DNA from 3 places in the Planococcus sp. RAB007_Raresut genome. Region 1 is predicted to be linked to each of the others. Evidence: riboswitches for the same ligand, from Rfam matches in the RefSeq annotation. Region 1 holds a riboswitch; each other region holds the start of a gene.
The links. A riboswitch is a leader RNA that binds a small molecule or an ion and turns the genes downstream of it on or off. The one in region 1 is predicted to bind thiamine pyrophosphate.

Region 1 (4,576 bases):
ACAATACATCCAAATCCCATACTTCCGGAAATTTCACTGTCATGGCTTTTCCTCCTGATAAACTAAATTTTCTAAAAACACTTATCAGTATACCATTTTTCTTCGGTTTACGGAATATTGGCGAAAGCCCACCGGACATAATGACATAATATCGACGATTTCACGGAACTTTTTATCCACTTTAGCTAACAGTTAATTGTTGTCAGAAACAAGGAAAGGTATACTGTTAGCGAGGAGGGATCACAGATGTTCCGTTTGATATTAATGACAATCGCCTTTCTGGCCATCGTTACAGTTAATGCATTAGCCAATATTCTGCCGATCAACGGTCAAACCACAGGAGAAATTTCAAACAGGCTTCCTGTTCTGTTCACCCCTGCCGGTTATGTCTTTTCGATCTGGTCAGTTATATACATACTATTAGCTATCTGGATTGTGGGATTCTGGGTCCGTTATAAGAAAGAGAGAGAACTTCCTTCGACAGCCATCAGTTTATATTTCATCTTAAGCGCTGTAGCAAACATCACCTGGCTGCTGCTTTGGCATTACGAATATTTTGCCTGGTCGATAGCAGCGATGCTTCTCTATCTCGGTTCTCTTATTCTCCTGTATCTTCAATATAATAATAATGAGAGAAAACTTACCGAACGACTTCCGATTTCAGTGAATATGGGTTGGATCAGTGTTGCGACCATTACTAATATCAGTTACGTACTGACTTATTATAATTGGGGAGGCTGGGGCCTTAGCAACGAGCTATGGGCGGTCATCATGCTGACTGTTGCGACAGCTCTTGCGCTGCATGTCCGTTTCCATCACTCCGATATCCCTTTCACTTTAGTATTTGTCTGGGCATTCATCGGCATTGCAGTCAAACATGGATTGGATGAAATGCTCGTTACAACAGCCTCCTTATTCCTGAGCGGGGTGATCATTACAGGAATCCTTCTTATCAAGAAAAAGTGATGATGCCTTATGAGAAATGGTTTCCATTAAAAAAAGCCTGCGCTATGCAGGCTTTTTTCTATTCTTCTAATTTAGTCAATAAAATCGGTTCACCTTTTGTCACCAGGACTGTATGTTCAATTTGAGCGACCAGAGACTGATCTGGCGTAATGAACGTCCAGCCGTCGCCAGATTCAATAATATGTTCCGCTTTCTGTGAGATAAAAGGTTCGACAGCGAGGACCATTCCTTCTTTAAGGATTGTCGTTTCCCATGCATCATAATAATTCAGGATATGCTGAGGAGCTTCATGCAGTGATTTACCAATGCCGTGGCCTGTCAGGTTTTTGATGACGAACAAGCCTTGCTCTTTCGCTTCCCGTTCAACTGCTTTACCGATCTGATTTAATTTTGAACCTGCTTTGACTTTAGTCATCGCCCGTTCGAATGCTTTTTCAGCCGCTTCGCATATCTTCTCTTTTTCAGGATGGCCATCTCCTACTACAAAAGAAATTCCCGTATCGGAAAAATAACCCTCATAAGAGCCGGATACATCAATATTGACGATGTCCCCTTCTTTGATAACACGTTTTCCGGGAATGCCGTGTGCAACTTCTTCATTCACACTGATGCAAGTATATCCTGGAAAATCATATTCGGATTTTGGACCCGAAACGCCGCCGAGTTCTTCGAACAACCGTCCGCCCAACTCATCAATTTCCTTTGTAGTCACGCCAGGCTTGGTCGCAGCTCTCATCTCCTCACGGATTTTCGCTACCATTTGTCCTGCTTTTTTTAACATTTCAATATCTTTTTCATTAGTTGCAATCATCAAATACCCTTCTTTCAAGCTTTTCTATTCAAGAATTATAACACAAAAGAAAAGCGACAGGGGCCGCTGGAGTCTGGACAAAGAAAAGAAGACTATCATAAGATAGCCTTCTTGTTTTATTCTTTCACATCAATCAATCTTGGAGCTGCTATGAACAGAATGGAACAGACAAATGCTGTCAGCAGGAACGCCGGCACCATATAAGTGGCGTTGTACACAAACGAGTAAATATAAACATTGCCCGTGGCGAATTCACTGAAGAACCAGATTCCCACAATGACATGGATGATATAGCGCAGAAATGCGCCGATCAAAGCTCCTGCTACAATCGATGAAACCGCTTTGCCACGCGAGCCATTCCGTAAATTCTTAAGATAAGCGGATCTCATTATACCGGCAACCCCTACACTCGCAAAAGCGACCAAGTAATCGAGCGTCACTTGTGTAAAAGCGAAACCGAATGAGAGAGGCACGATATAGACACGGCCCGTAACAAGCTGGAGCAGGCCAACTGTGAGACCGGTCAGAATACCGGCGCCCATTCCACGGCGGAACGCCATCAGGATGATCGGAATCATCACCAGACTGACCGATCCACCTTGAGGCATGCTGAACGCGATAAAGTCCAGGACAAATCCAAGGGCTCCGAAAATCGCAATTTCGAGCATCAATAATAATTTTTTATTTCTCATGATTTCCTCCCATGTGTTTGCACATCACCAGAAGGGCCGCCAATAAAAACCATACGAAAAGCGGCGCCAGGATAGACCCTGACGCCGCATAAGGGCAGGTTTCCATCCACATCCCTGCGCAAGTATTAACTTACAGGTTCAAAGGGTAAGAACGGTTCCGTTCACTCTCAGCAAAAGCTCCCCTTGTGGTGTATACAGTTATTTTCGTAACACCTGTATTGTAACGGACATAAAGATGGGATGCAAGTTCGTTTCATCTGGACACATTAGGGTATTGAGAAAGTAAATGTTGCAGAAAGGCGGTGAAGGCAGCAGAAATTGCTGCTGTGCTTATATGATCGAATTATTGAAGGATTTAATCAAAATCAAAAGCGATACTAAAGAAGGCGCCAATGACGCTCTTCTTTTTTGCGCCCGCTGGCTTGAAGAACATGGTGAAAAGGTCGAAGTCCATGACAATAAAGGATATTTGATGCTCACTGCCCAAAAAGGCCAAGGCTCAGAAAAATTGGTATGGAACGGACACGTCGATGTTGTCCCCGGCCATGAAGAACAGTTTACACCGATGGAGGAGCTTGGCCGCTTGTATGGCCGCGGTTCCGCGGATATGAAGGCTGGCGTAGCCGCCATGATGCAGGCATTCATCGAACTTGATGCTGAAAAATTAAATCGTGAAGTCCATCTCCATATCGTCACAGATGAAGAAATTGGCGGGCATAACACTTCTGAATGGCTGGTCTCCCAAGGGCACAGCGGCAATTTTGTCATTTGCGGTGAGCCGACAGGATTGAAAGTCGGGCTGCAGTCAAAAGGCATCTTGCACATGGATATGGTTTTCAAAGGAAAGCCAGCACACGGCAGCCGTCCATGGGAAGGCATTAATGCCATCGAACAGGCGATGAAATATCATATGGCGATGACTGAACTTCCTTTCCGCAAGGAGTCGACTGAGTATTATGAGCAGCCTTCCGTCAATCTTGCCATCATCAATGCCGGCAAGCGCTATAATATGGTTCCGGAGCTTTGTGAAATGTCCTATGATATCCGTTTTATGCCGGGTCAGGACCCTAAAGAAATAACGCGGCAAATGGTGGAACTCGGCGAGACACTTAATATCGACTTTGACTACAAGTCCAGTTCTTCCACTACACCTGCACTGACAACGACAGCTGAAAACCCTTATATTCAGACGTTGCAGGAAAGCATACGCAGCAATACAGGCAATGAACCTGTGCTTTTCGGTCAGCACGGCGCTGCCGATACTCGCTATTATGCCGCGGTCAACGGTGGCGAAGGGGCGATCGAGTTTGGTCCGACTGGCGATGACTGGCACGGCAACGCTGAATACGTTGAAATCTCAAGTGTCCATGAGTACAAAGATATTCTTGTGTCCCATGCCTTAAGTTAAGCGCCATGTTTAAGGATGCCCTAAAAAGGGCATTTAAATAGTATCTATAAAACGAATGGAGCGATAAATATGGCAGTAGGAAGATTATTGAGAACCGCAATTAAATACGGTCCTATAGCTTATCCGGTTATCCGTAAATTCATGAATAAAAAGAAAGCCAAAGGCAACGCACAAACAAATACCAGCCAGTATAAAACAAAACAGACAAAACGATAATAAAAATCCCGCTTCCATCAATTTGGAAGCGGGATTTTTGCTATCTTATATAATTGGCAAGATTGTTCTTATAGCTAAATAATCCGATTGGAGACTTGGAAGCAGTTGCGCCGATTGATCATCTTCCGCTGGCTGTTCGACATCGATTTCCGTTGATGCCTCTTCTTCGGCATCCGGCTGAAGACTTTCATCCGCCTGCTCCTCCTGCCCCTGCAGAATTTCTTCAAAGCTTACAGGATTCAGCGGAGGCAGCTCCCTATTTTCTATCGTCCAGCCATTTCGGTATTCAGCCAAAAATTCATTGGCCATTGCTTGGTAACCTTCTAAATTCGGGTGGACATCCCCCGGATTCGGAACTTTCGATGTCGCATTTTCTCCGAACGCCTCATCGACTGAAACAAAAATCGCACCGGCTTTTTCAGCTTCATTTTCCAAAATTCTATTCAAGATTTCCAATTGTTCAGCTATGCCTTCTTTCTGCGA
Region 2 (4,576 bases), on a different contig from region 1:
CAATCAAAAAGAGCAGCGGCTACATAATGCCGCTGCTCTTTCTTATATCATTATCTTTTCTGTTTATCTTAATTAACCGCCTGCTTCTTCTCATTCAATTCAGCAGACAGCTCTTCGAACCATTCTTTATCACCAGTCGCCAAAGCCAAGTCGATCAAAAACTCGAGCTCGCCGGCATTCTTGGTTACGGCCGTCGGAATGACTTCCACTTGAGTGAAATGCATCGGAATCGTTTTGCCGATCAGCTCTTCGTTATCACTTTCAGCGACAACTACATGCACAGCTTCCTGCTCCAAACTCATTGAATCAACAAAACCGATGATCATTTCACCGTGGCGGGAAATGCCTTTTACCCAGTCGTTATTCTTTAAAATCGCTTTATATTTATTCGTCATAGGTTTACACCTCTTCTAGTAGTATTAGCAGAAACCGCCTGGTCCACAAGCCATTCCTTCAAACAAGACTTTAGGTTTTTGTTTCTGCAGTTCTTCGTCGATCAGCTGTTCGAGTGTCTCTTTCGTATGGATGCCGGCGATTTTAGTATCCCCGATCACGAATGTGGGTACAGCCGTTATATCAGCCTCTTCATATGAGTGCTCAAGTGCCTGCTGGTGAGCTTCTTTGTACTTACGGGACTCAAGTGCTTCACGGTATTCTTTTTCATCCAAGCCGACTTCCCCTGCCAGTTTCGTCAATACTTCGACATCACCGATATCCTGGCTCTCCTGGAAAAAGGCTTTCAGCATGCGTTCATTATATGCAGTGCCTTTCCCTTTTTCTTTGGCATATTGAAGCCCTTCAAATGCCAAATGGGTATGGGGCTGCGGCGACACATCCGGCAATACAATCTCGATTCCCATCTGTTCAGCCATCGGGTAAACCGACTGCGACCAAGTCTTTTGGAGATAATCGTCTTCCGGGCGCAATGTCGGATTTGGTGCTGGACGCAATTCGAAAGGCATCCACTCAACTTCCACATCTTTTCCTTTGATCGCTTCCTCTAACGGCTGTTCTGCCAGGAAACAAAATGGACAAACATAATCCGAATATACTTTCACTTTTACTGTCATATCAGAAACCATCCTTTCTGCTAACCAGATAGTTATATAATTAAAATCAATCAATTTACATCTGTATATCTTTTCAATAAAGCCCCAATAAATTTGGTGACTAATGGGAATTTTACGCCGGTTTATGCATGAACACAATAAATATGCTCTGATTTCAAGATAATACATAAATCATATTCCTCTATTTAAATACCTTCACCTATGTAATTGGCTGGCAGAATGATATGGAGCAAAACAGCGAAGACTCCCAGGCGATTAAGCGAAGTGCCGAGATCCACTCGGGCGAAGTACAACGAGTCCGAGTTAGCTCGGCGCAAGCCGCCAGGAAAGCGGAGCTGTTTTGCGCAATATCATGTTTCTAAAATACCCTTTACTTCCCCCCTCCCTTCATTTACACTAGAGCCATCGGGACAACCCGAACACAAAAACCGTATACCGTTTTCTGCACTGGGGGTGCTTATTTAGCTGAGATGCGAGCGAAAGCTCCGATCCCTTATGACTCGATCAGGTTAGGACCTGCGTGAGGAAGTGCGGTGACTTTCCGCAAAACGAACTTTTCAGGAGCTAGTATCTCCTTTTAATTTGCATGGAACAGTGGCTGCATCTTCACGGATGCGGCCTTTTTTGTGCACATTTTTAAGGAGGAATATTGTTATGGAACCATTGCAATGCGGCACAAGGCTGATTGTCGGATTTCGCTTCACGCTCAATCCGATGTCTGGCGACTTCATCAAAATCATCAAAGGGGCGCTTAATGAAACAGACACCTCGAATGTCTGGATGCACACGGATGACGTATCCACTGTCATCCGCGGAAAACAGAACCACGTCTTCAATGTTGCGAAAGCCTTGACTTTGCATGCAGCGAAAACCGGCGAACATGTGGCTTTGAATGGCACATTCTCCATCGGCTGCCCGGGAGATACGTCAGGAGATGTCTACCTCAACAAAGATGATCAGTTGTTGAATAGGGATCTCACAAAGCAATATGTATCGTCGCAGTTTGCGCTTTATCCGATGAACAATCCGGATTATATGAGCGTCATTTACCGTGAAGTTGAAAGGGCAAAAGAGCACGGCGTGTGGAACGATTCGATGCATTACGCGAGTGGTATCCACGGCGATATACATGATGTCTTTGCATTCTTTGAAGAATCATTCACTCATGCACGTTCTGTTGAACATCACCATCTCGTCATGACCGTATCGATGAGCATCAACAGCCCTTCTCATGCCAAAGCTGATGGAGGAAAAGCCGATGCTTAAATCGTGGAAACTGAAGGAAATTGTGTTGATGTCCCTGTTTGGAGTCGTATTCGGTATCGTCTACCTGTTATTCATCCACCTCGGCAATATATGGGCAGGGCTGATCGGCCCCATCGCCTATGAATGGATGTTCGGCATCTGGTTTATCGTTTCAATCATCTGTATGCACATTATCCGTAAGCCCGGCACTGCCTTGATTCCCGAAACCATGGCGGCGATCATCGAAGTGATGCTCGGCAATGCGGTTGGTCCCCGCCTTATTCTTTCCGGGATTGTTCAGGGCCTCGGCGCTGAAGCAGCTTTTACTGTGACGCGTTACCGCCACTTTAATATTTTTGTCTTTATGCTTGCAGGCATCGGTGCGGCAGTATTTAGCTTCATCTACGGTTATTTCGTTTCCGGCTATGCGGCGCTTGATCCAGGTTTTGTCGCGTTGATGTTTACGCTTCGCGTTTTGAGCGGAGCAATCATTGCCGGAATTGGCGGCAAATATATCGGCGATGCGCTGCTTGCGACCGGTTCACTTCGCGGCTACGCCATCGCTCGGACACAACCGCGTGATGCAAATGCATGACACTATTTTTGAAATGAATAATGTCAGCTTCCGTTTTCCGGATGACCAATCACCGACACTTTCATCGATCTCTTTTACGATCGAGCGCGGCGAACGTGTTGCCATTTCCGGTCCCAGCGGCTCCGGCAAGTCGACTTTGCTGTATTTATTGAACCGGCTCTATCCTGCCAATTGCGACGGCATTGTGGATGGCGAAATTCACTTATTCAGCAAACCCGCAGATTGTTATTCACCTGGAGAAATCAACCACCGCGTGGCGACTGTTTTCCAGGATCCGGATTCGCAGTTCTGTATGCCGACGGTCGAAGAAGAACTTGCCTTCACTCTTGAAAATTTAAATACCCCGGCAAGCGAAATGGAGGAGCGGATCCGTCATGTCCTGGACATTACCGGCCTCTGCCACCTCCGGCATGTTTCAATTCAAACACTATCCGGCGGAATGAAACAGCGGGTTGCCACTGCCTGTGCATTGGTCATGAATCCCGAAGTCCTGTTGCTTGATGAACCGATATCGCATCTTGATCCCTATACCGGGAAAGAATTCATCCTGTGGCTCGATCAATTGCAAAAGACGTTCAATCTGACAATCATCGCTGTAGAACACAGGTTGGATTACTGGGAAACATTTTTTGACCGTGAAATTAAGATAACGAGCGATGGCAGAATTTCAGAAGACACCATCTTCAAGCCGCACGAGACTTTGCGATACCCGCTCCGGCTCCATTCAATATTGGATGAGACTGTAATATCTGCGACGGGACTTTCAGTAAAGATGAAAGGAAACACTCTGCTCCAGCCGGTTTCATTCCATGCGCAAAAAGGAGAATGCATCGTCATCGCGGGACCAAATGGCAGCGGAAAATCGACATTGGTGAAAGCGATTTGCGGCATTTATAAAAAAGAAGCTGAGAAGTTTTCATCAGACCCTTGTGGCTATGTACCGCAATCACCAGAATTTCTGTTTTTAACTTCAACAGTCTTTGACGAACTGGCTTTTGGCGGAACGTCTTCCAAAATGGAGCTGGATGATTTGATAGAGTCTCTCCGGCTAACAGAAATCAAGGAGCAAAATCCTTTTTCCGTCAGCCATGGCCAAAAACGCCGGGTGGCGATCGGGGCGATGCTTGCGGATAAACGAAATGTGCTGTTTCTAGATGAACCGACTTCAGGTCAGGATGAAAGTGCTTTATTGGAACTGTTCCGTCTCATCGACAGCCAGTTGGACCAGGGAGATACCGTTTTTCTTGTGACGCACGATATGGAGTTCGCCGCCGCAGTCGCTGATTCGGTTGTGCTCTTGAAAGACGGCAGAATGACCGGGAAATTCATTGCCGATAGAGTGTGGCAAGACGAAGAACTGCTTGCAGCCCATAACCTTTTGCCGCCGAAAGGAGTGAAGCTACGTGCGGAATCTTTTGCATGACATGAATCCTGCAATTAAGTTCATCACTATAACAATCGCGATGCTTGGTCTCGCATTTTTCTTCAATCCATGGACACCGTTGCTGTTCTTTTTCAGCATCCTCGTCCTTCAGCTCGTTTTCAGCAGAATCAACTGGAAACTTTGGAGCTTGTTCATGCTTCCTTTTGTGATCGGCGCATTCGGTTATTTGTGGACGACGATTGTCTTTGGTGCTGAAACCGGCGGCACCGTTATCTGGTCGCC
Region 3 (4,576 bases), on a different contig from region 1:
AAATGTTGGGGTTTTTCCCTTAACACTTTCTTAAAAGTGTCTGCAAATCAGTGAACGTTCGTAAAGTTATTTGATATGTTTACGAACGTTCTTTTTCTATTTTTTCGTTGTTTTAGAAGCGTTCGTAAACGTGTACTTTTGCGAACGGTTTTATTTCCAGAATTGTCTTTCTATTAATTCTAATTTTAAGTATATTTAAATTAGGAGTTAAGAATCTATCTGTGGCTTATTCAACTAACGTGGCGGAAATCTTTAATAAGGATATTCATCTTTGCGGTAAAGTTTCATAATAAAGGGGGCGCAAAATTGAAGAGGATTATTTTAGTATTTGGTTTATCGCTGGCATCCGTTTTTATCTTAGGTGCGTGCGGTAATGTGGAGAAAGCTCAACATATTGAGGTATACGTTATTGAAATATTGGAAGAAAACGCTGAAGGTTTTTCCGAAATGACGGGTTACAAGAAAGTAAATGCAATTACCAATACAGAAGCAAGTGAAAATCATGTGGAAACAGATATTAAAGCGATTGAAGACTTTTATGATACAGAAGGAAATTATATACGAACGGAAATCATCCATTCAAGATTTGATAAATCTCATATTACCAAAGCCGAAGACAGTGAAGAACGTAAGGAAGAAATTAAGGAACCATCAACAATCCTAATTCCCAATGAAAGTATGGAAAAATTTAAATTATATGATATGACGAAGGAAGAGAAAGAAAAAGTAAAAGAACATGTATTATCTTTTATGGATATGCTATAAGCCATATTTTGCTTCGAGTGTTTTAGCGGAATAAAACATTATTGCTAAATGGAAGTTCAAATTTTTTATTTTATAACAACAATAAACTTTAACGTAGCCAAATTTTACAAATAGAAACAAAGGACTTACTATTCTTCATTGAATCAGTTTACATATCAATACGGTATCGGAAACCGCACAAATAGAAAGTGCATTCTTTCGAACAGTCGATTAGCAGGCTTGTTAAAGGATTTTTAAATTAATTTATAATAAGTTAAATTATTTCTTCTTACTACCTTTAAAATTGCTATCAATTTTTATATTCGGATTTTGCTTTCTTAATTGTGATATAAATTCAATTTTATTTTTGGGTGAAACCCCTATGGTGTTAAATCTTCCATAATTAATTTCTATTTTATCCATAGACAAAGCAGGATCTGTAAAGGGGTTTTTAGTCTCTCTTACACTATGGAGACCATCTATTTCGATTTCCCGCTTAAAAGGACCGTATTGAATTTTAAGAAATTTATCTTGAATTGTATATCCCGTCCTAAACCATATCCACATGAGACAAAAACCAATTGGAAATAAAATAATAATTTTAATCCATTGCTTATCCAGAAAATCTGGAGTCATCCAAACTCCAAAGTCCGGGAAAAAAACTGGAGGAACAATAAAGAGTATTGAACCCACCCAAAGTATAATCGACATCCACACATCTTTTTTCGAAGGAAAATACATTTTATTCACTTCCTTTCACATATTGATAAGAGAATAAATATTCTTTTTCTATTATTTACGATTTGGAAATTAATCAGTTTCGTTAATTTATCATTTTTATTCCATTCAAAAATATATTTGTGATTTTTCTGACTATGTGATAATCTTTGAGGGAACAACTGAAGAACAACTGAAGAACAACTGAATACATGCACCACTGGGGGAGCCGGTTACCGGCTGAGACGAGCAATGCTCGGACCCTTTGAACCTGATCTGGATCATACCAGCGGAGGGAAGTGGGCGAGCGTATGCCGGATTTCTCTATTCCTTTGCGTATATGATTGCCGCTTTCCTTTACTGGAAAGCGGTATTTTATTTTGCCTGAAAGGGGCTGGAGAAGATGAAATTTACACAGGAAGTGCGGCAAGAGTGCGAGGGGTTATGGCAGGCGAGTTTTGATCATCCGTTTGTGAGAGGGATTGCGGACGGCAGTTTGCCGGTGGAGATATTCCGCTATTACGTTATGCAGGACGCTTATTATCTGACGAATTTTGCGAAGATGCAGGCGGTCGGTGCACTCAAAGCGCCGGACCTCGCCACGACGAAAAGCTTTGCGCATCATTCAGAGCAGACGTGCGCGGCGGAAATGGCGCTTCATGAATCATTCATGGGCATGCTCGGGGTAACAGAGGAAGATTGGAAAAAATTTGAACCGTCTCCGAGTGCCTATGCTTATGTGTCGCATATGTACCGCGCGATGGAAGGGGATCTGGCGGATGTGGTCTCGACGATTCTGCCTTGCTACTGGCTTTATTATGAAATCGGGGAGCGCTTGAAAAATGCCGAGCCTGATCATCCGATTTACGACCGGTGGATCGAGACTTATGGTTCGGAGTGGTTCGGGGAATTGGTGCAGGAGCAGATTGAGCGCATGGACCGTTTGGCGGAAGGGCTGTCGGCCGAGCGGCGGCAGGAACTGAAGGACCGCTTCCGTCGCAGCAGCTATTACGAATGGAATTTCTGGCAGCAGGCCTGGACGATGGAGACGTGGGAATTGCCGGCGCAAGTAAAGGAAGGTGTAGGATATGATCAATAAAATCCGCAGCGAAAATCCGATCATCCATTGCATCACGAATCACGTCGTATCGAATTTCCAGGCGAACGGGCTGCTGGCAATCGGCGCTTCGCCGATCATGGGCGAAGCACAAGAAGAAGTGGAGGAACTGGTCGCCATTTCCCGCGCATTGTCATTGAATATTGGAACCTTGAATAAAGACACACTGGAAAGCATGATGCTTGCCGGGAAAAGAGCGAATAAGGAAAAAATCCCGGTTATTCTAGATCCGGTGGGAGCAGGAGCGACCACTTTTCGGAGAGAAGCCGTCCAGAAGATTTTAACGGAAATCGATGTCCAGGTGCTGCGCTGCAATGCGGGTGAACTGGCTGCAATCGGCGGTGTGGAATGGTCGTCTAAAGGCGTCGATGCCGGTTCGGGCAATATCGATCTGGAGGAACTGGCGACCCGAGTAGCTAAAGAATATAGTTTGGTTGTGGCAGTGACAGGCGAGACCGATATCGTGGCCAACGGTTCGCGGGTGGAAAAAATTGCAGGCGGCGACCGGATGATGAGTTCTGTAACCGGCATGGGGTGCCTGCTCAGTGCTGTCACTGCCGCTTTCACGGCAGTGTCATCTGATGATCCAACAGCTGCTGCGATTGAAGCTCTCAAGTTTTACGGTGCGGCCGGTGAAAAGGCAGCAGCCACTTCGGAAGGACCCGGCAGTTTCCGCGACACATTCCTGGATGTTTTATTCGGCATGGAAATTGAAGAAAACAGCTTCGGCTTTGAAAAAGAGGAAGGAGTGGATGTGCTGTGGCAGCGATCAAGCAGGTATTGACGATTGCAGGTTCGGATTCCGGCGGTGGAGCGGGTATCCAGGCGGATATCAAGACATTTCAGGAACTCGGTGTTTTCGGGACATCGGCTATTACAGCGGTAACGGCGCAGAATACATGCGGCGTGTATGGGGTCTATCCCATGCCTGCTGGCGCAGTAAAAGCACAGCTTGATGCAATCGGAGCGGATTTTGCCATTGCGGCCGTGAAAACGGGGATGCTCTTCGACGCTGAAATCATCGCTGAAACGGCGGCGGGAATCGAACGGCACGGCTGGCATAACCTCGTCGTGGATCCGGTGATGATCGCAAAAGGCGGGGCAACGTTGCTGCAGGGAGAAGCGCTCGAGGCGATGCGGACATTATTATTGCCATTGGCAGCGGTCATCACACCGAATATCCCGGAAGCGGAAATGCTGAGCGGCATGGAAATCCATGGTGCAGCAGACCGGAAAAGAGCGGCTGAACAGATTCTCGCTTTTGGCGCGAAAGCAGTCGTCATCAAAGGGGGACATGCTGATAATCCGTTGATTGCGGAAGATTATTGTCTCGATCAAACCGGTGAATCATTTGTATTGCGCTCTGCGCGCATCCATACGCAGCAGACACACGGCACGGGCTGTACATTCTCAGCCGCTTTAACAGCTGAACTGGCTAAAGGGCAAACTTTGCCGGAAGCTTTGGTGACGGCGAAACGGTTTATCCAGTCGGCTCTTACACATCAATTGCATATCGGTGCGGGGCACGGTCCGACAAACCACGCCGCTTTCCGCCAATTTGCAACGGAAGGGGATGTGCAATTTGTTCAATAAACCCTCTGTTTATTTCATCATGGGCACGCAGAATGCTTCAGGAAAAGACCCTTTAAAAGTGTTGGAAGGAGCTTTAAAGGGAGGCATCACCCATTTCCAGCTTCGTGAAAAAGGAATGGGAGCTTTGCAGGGGCAGGATTTGCTGGAGTTCGCGGAAAAGTGCCGGGATTTATGCGTCATTTACCAAGTTCCTTTTTTAATCAATGATGACGTTGAATTGGCGTTAGCAGTCGGTGCTGACGGAATTCATATCGGACAGGAAGATATGGATTGTGGACAGGCGCGGGCGTTGATCGGGAAGGAAAAGATGCTCGGTGTTTCTGTACATTCACTCGAAGAAGCAAAAATTGCTATCGATGCCGGTGCGGATTACCTCGGCATGGGTCCGGTTTACGGCACGCAGTC

Region 2: another riboswitch for thiamine pyrophosphate. It lies ahead of AC2Q9J_RS00385 (YkoF family thiamine/hydroxymethylpyrimidine-binding protein); the one in region 1 lies ahead of thiT (energy-coupled thiamine transporter ThiT).
Region 3: another riboswitch for thiamine pyrophosphate. It lies ahead of tenA (thiaminase II); the one in region 1 lies ahead of thiT (energy-coupled thiamine transporter ThiT).

What each region holds. Positions count from the first base shown of each region.
Region 1 covers NZ_JBXYIF010000008.1:40,653-45,228, reverse strand. The annotation lists gene AC2Q9J_RS16020 (M3 family oligoendopeptidase) at 1-43, opposite strand, end outside; gene AC2Q9J_RS16015 (TspO-related membrane protein) at 247-966, shown strand; gene map (type I methionyl aminopeptidase) at 1,025-1,777, opposite strand; gene thiT (energy-coupled thiamine transporter ThiT) at 1,894-2,469, opposite strand; TPP riboswitch at 2,564-2,663, opposite strand; gene AC2Q9J_RS16000 (M20 family metallopeptidase) at 2,804-3,877, shown strand; gene yxzF (small protein YxzF) at 3,947-4,093, shown strand; gene AC2Q9J_RS15990 (SGNH/GDSL hydrolase family protein) at 4,139-4,576, opposite strand, start outside.
Region 2 covers NZ_JBXYIF010000001.1:83,540-88,115, forward strand. The annotation lists gene AC2Q9J_RS00375 (IDEAL domain-containing protein) at 69-395, opposite strand; gene AC2Q9J_RS00380 (DsbA family oxidoreductase) at 420-1,070, opposite strand; TPP riboswitch at 1,510-1,614, shown strand; gene AC2Q9J_RS00385 (YkoF family thiamine/hydroxymethylpyrimidine-binding protein) at 1,725-2,336, shown strand; gene AC2Q9J_RS00390 (ECF transporter S component) at 2,329-2,910, shown strand; gene AC2Q9J_RS00395 (ABC transporter ATP-binding protein) at 2,897-4,333, shown strand; gene AC2Q9J_RS00400 (energy-coupling factor transporter transmembrane component T family protein) at 4,314-4,576, shown strand, end outside.
Region 3 covers NZ_JBXYIF010000002.1:62,873-67,448, forward strand. The annotation lists gene AC2Q9J_RS04160 (hypothetical protein) at 307-765, shown strand; gene AC2Q9J_RS04165 (PH domain-containing protein) at 1,024-1,485, opposite strand; TPP riboswitch at 1,674-1,776, shown strand; gene tenA (thiaminase II) at 1,865-2,560, shown strand; gene thiM (hydroxyethylthiazole kinase) at 2,550-3,362, shown strand; gene thiD (bifunctional hydroxymethylpyrimidine kinase/phosphomethylpyrimidine kinase) at 3,338-4,171, shown strand; gene thiE (thiamine phosphate synthase) at 4,161-4,576, shown strand, end outside.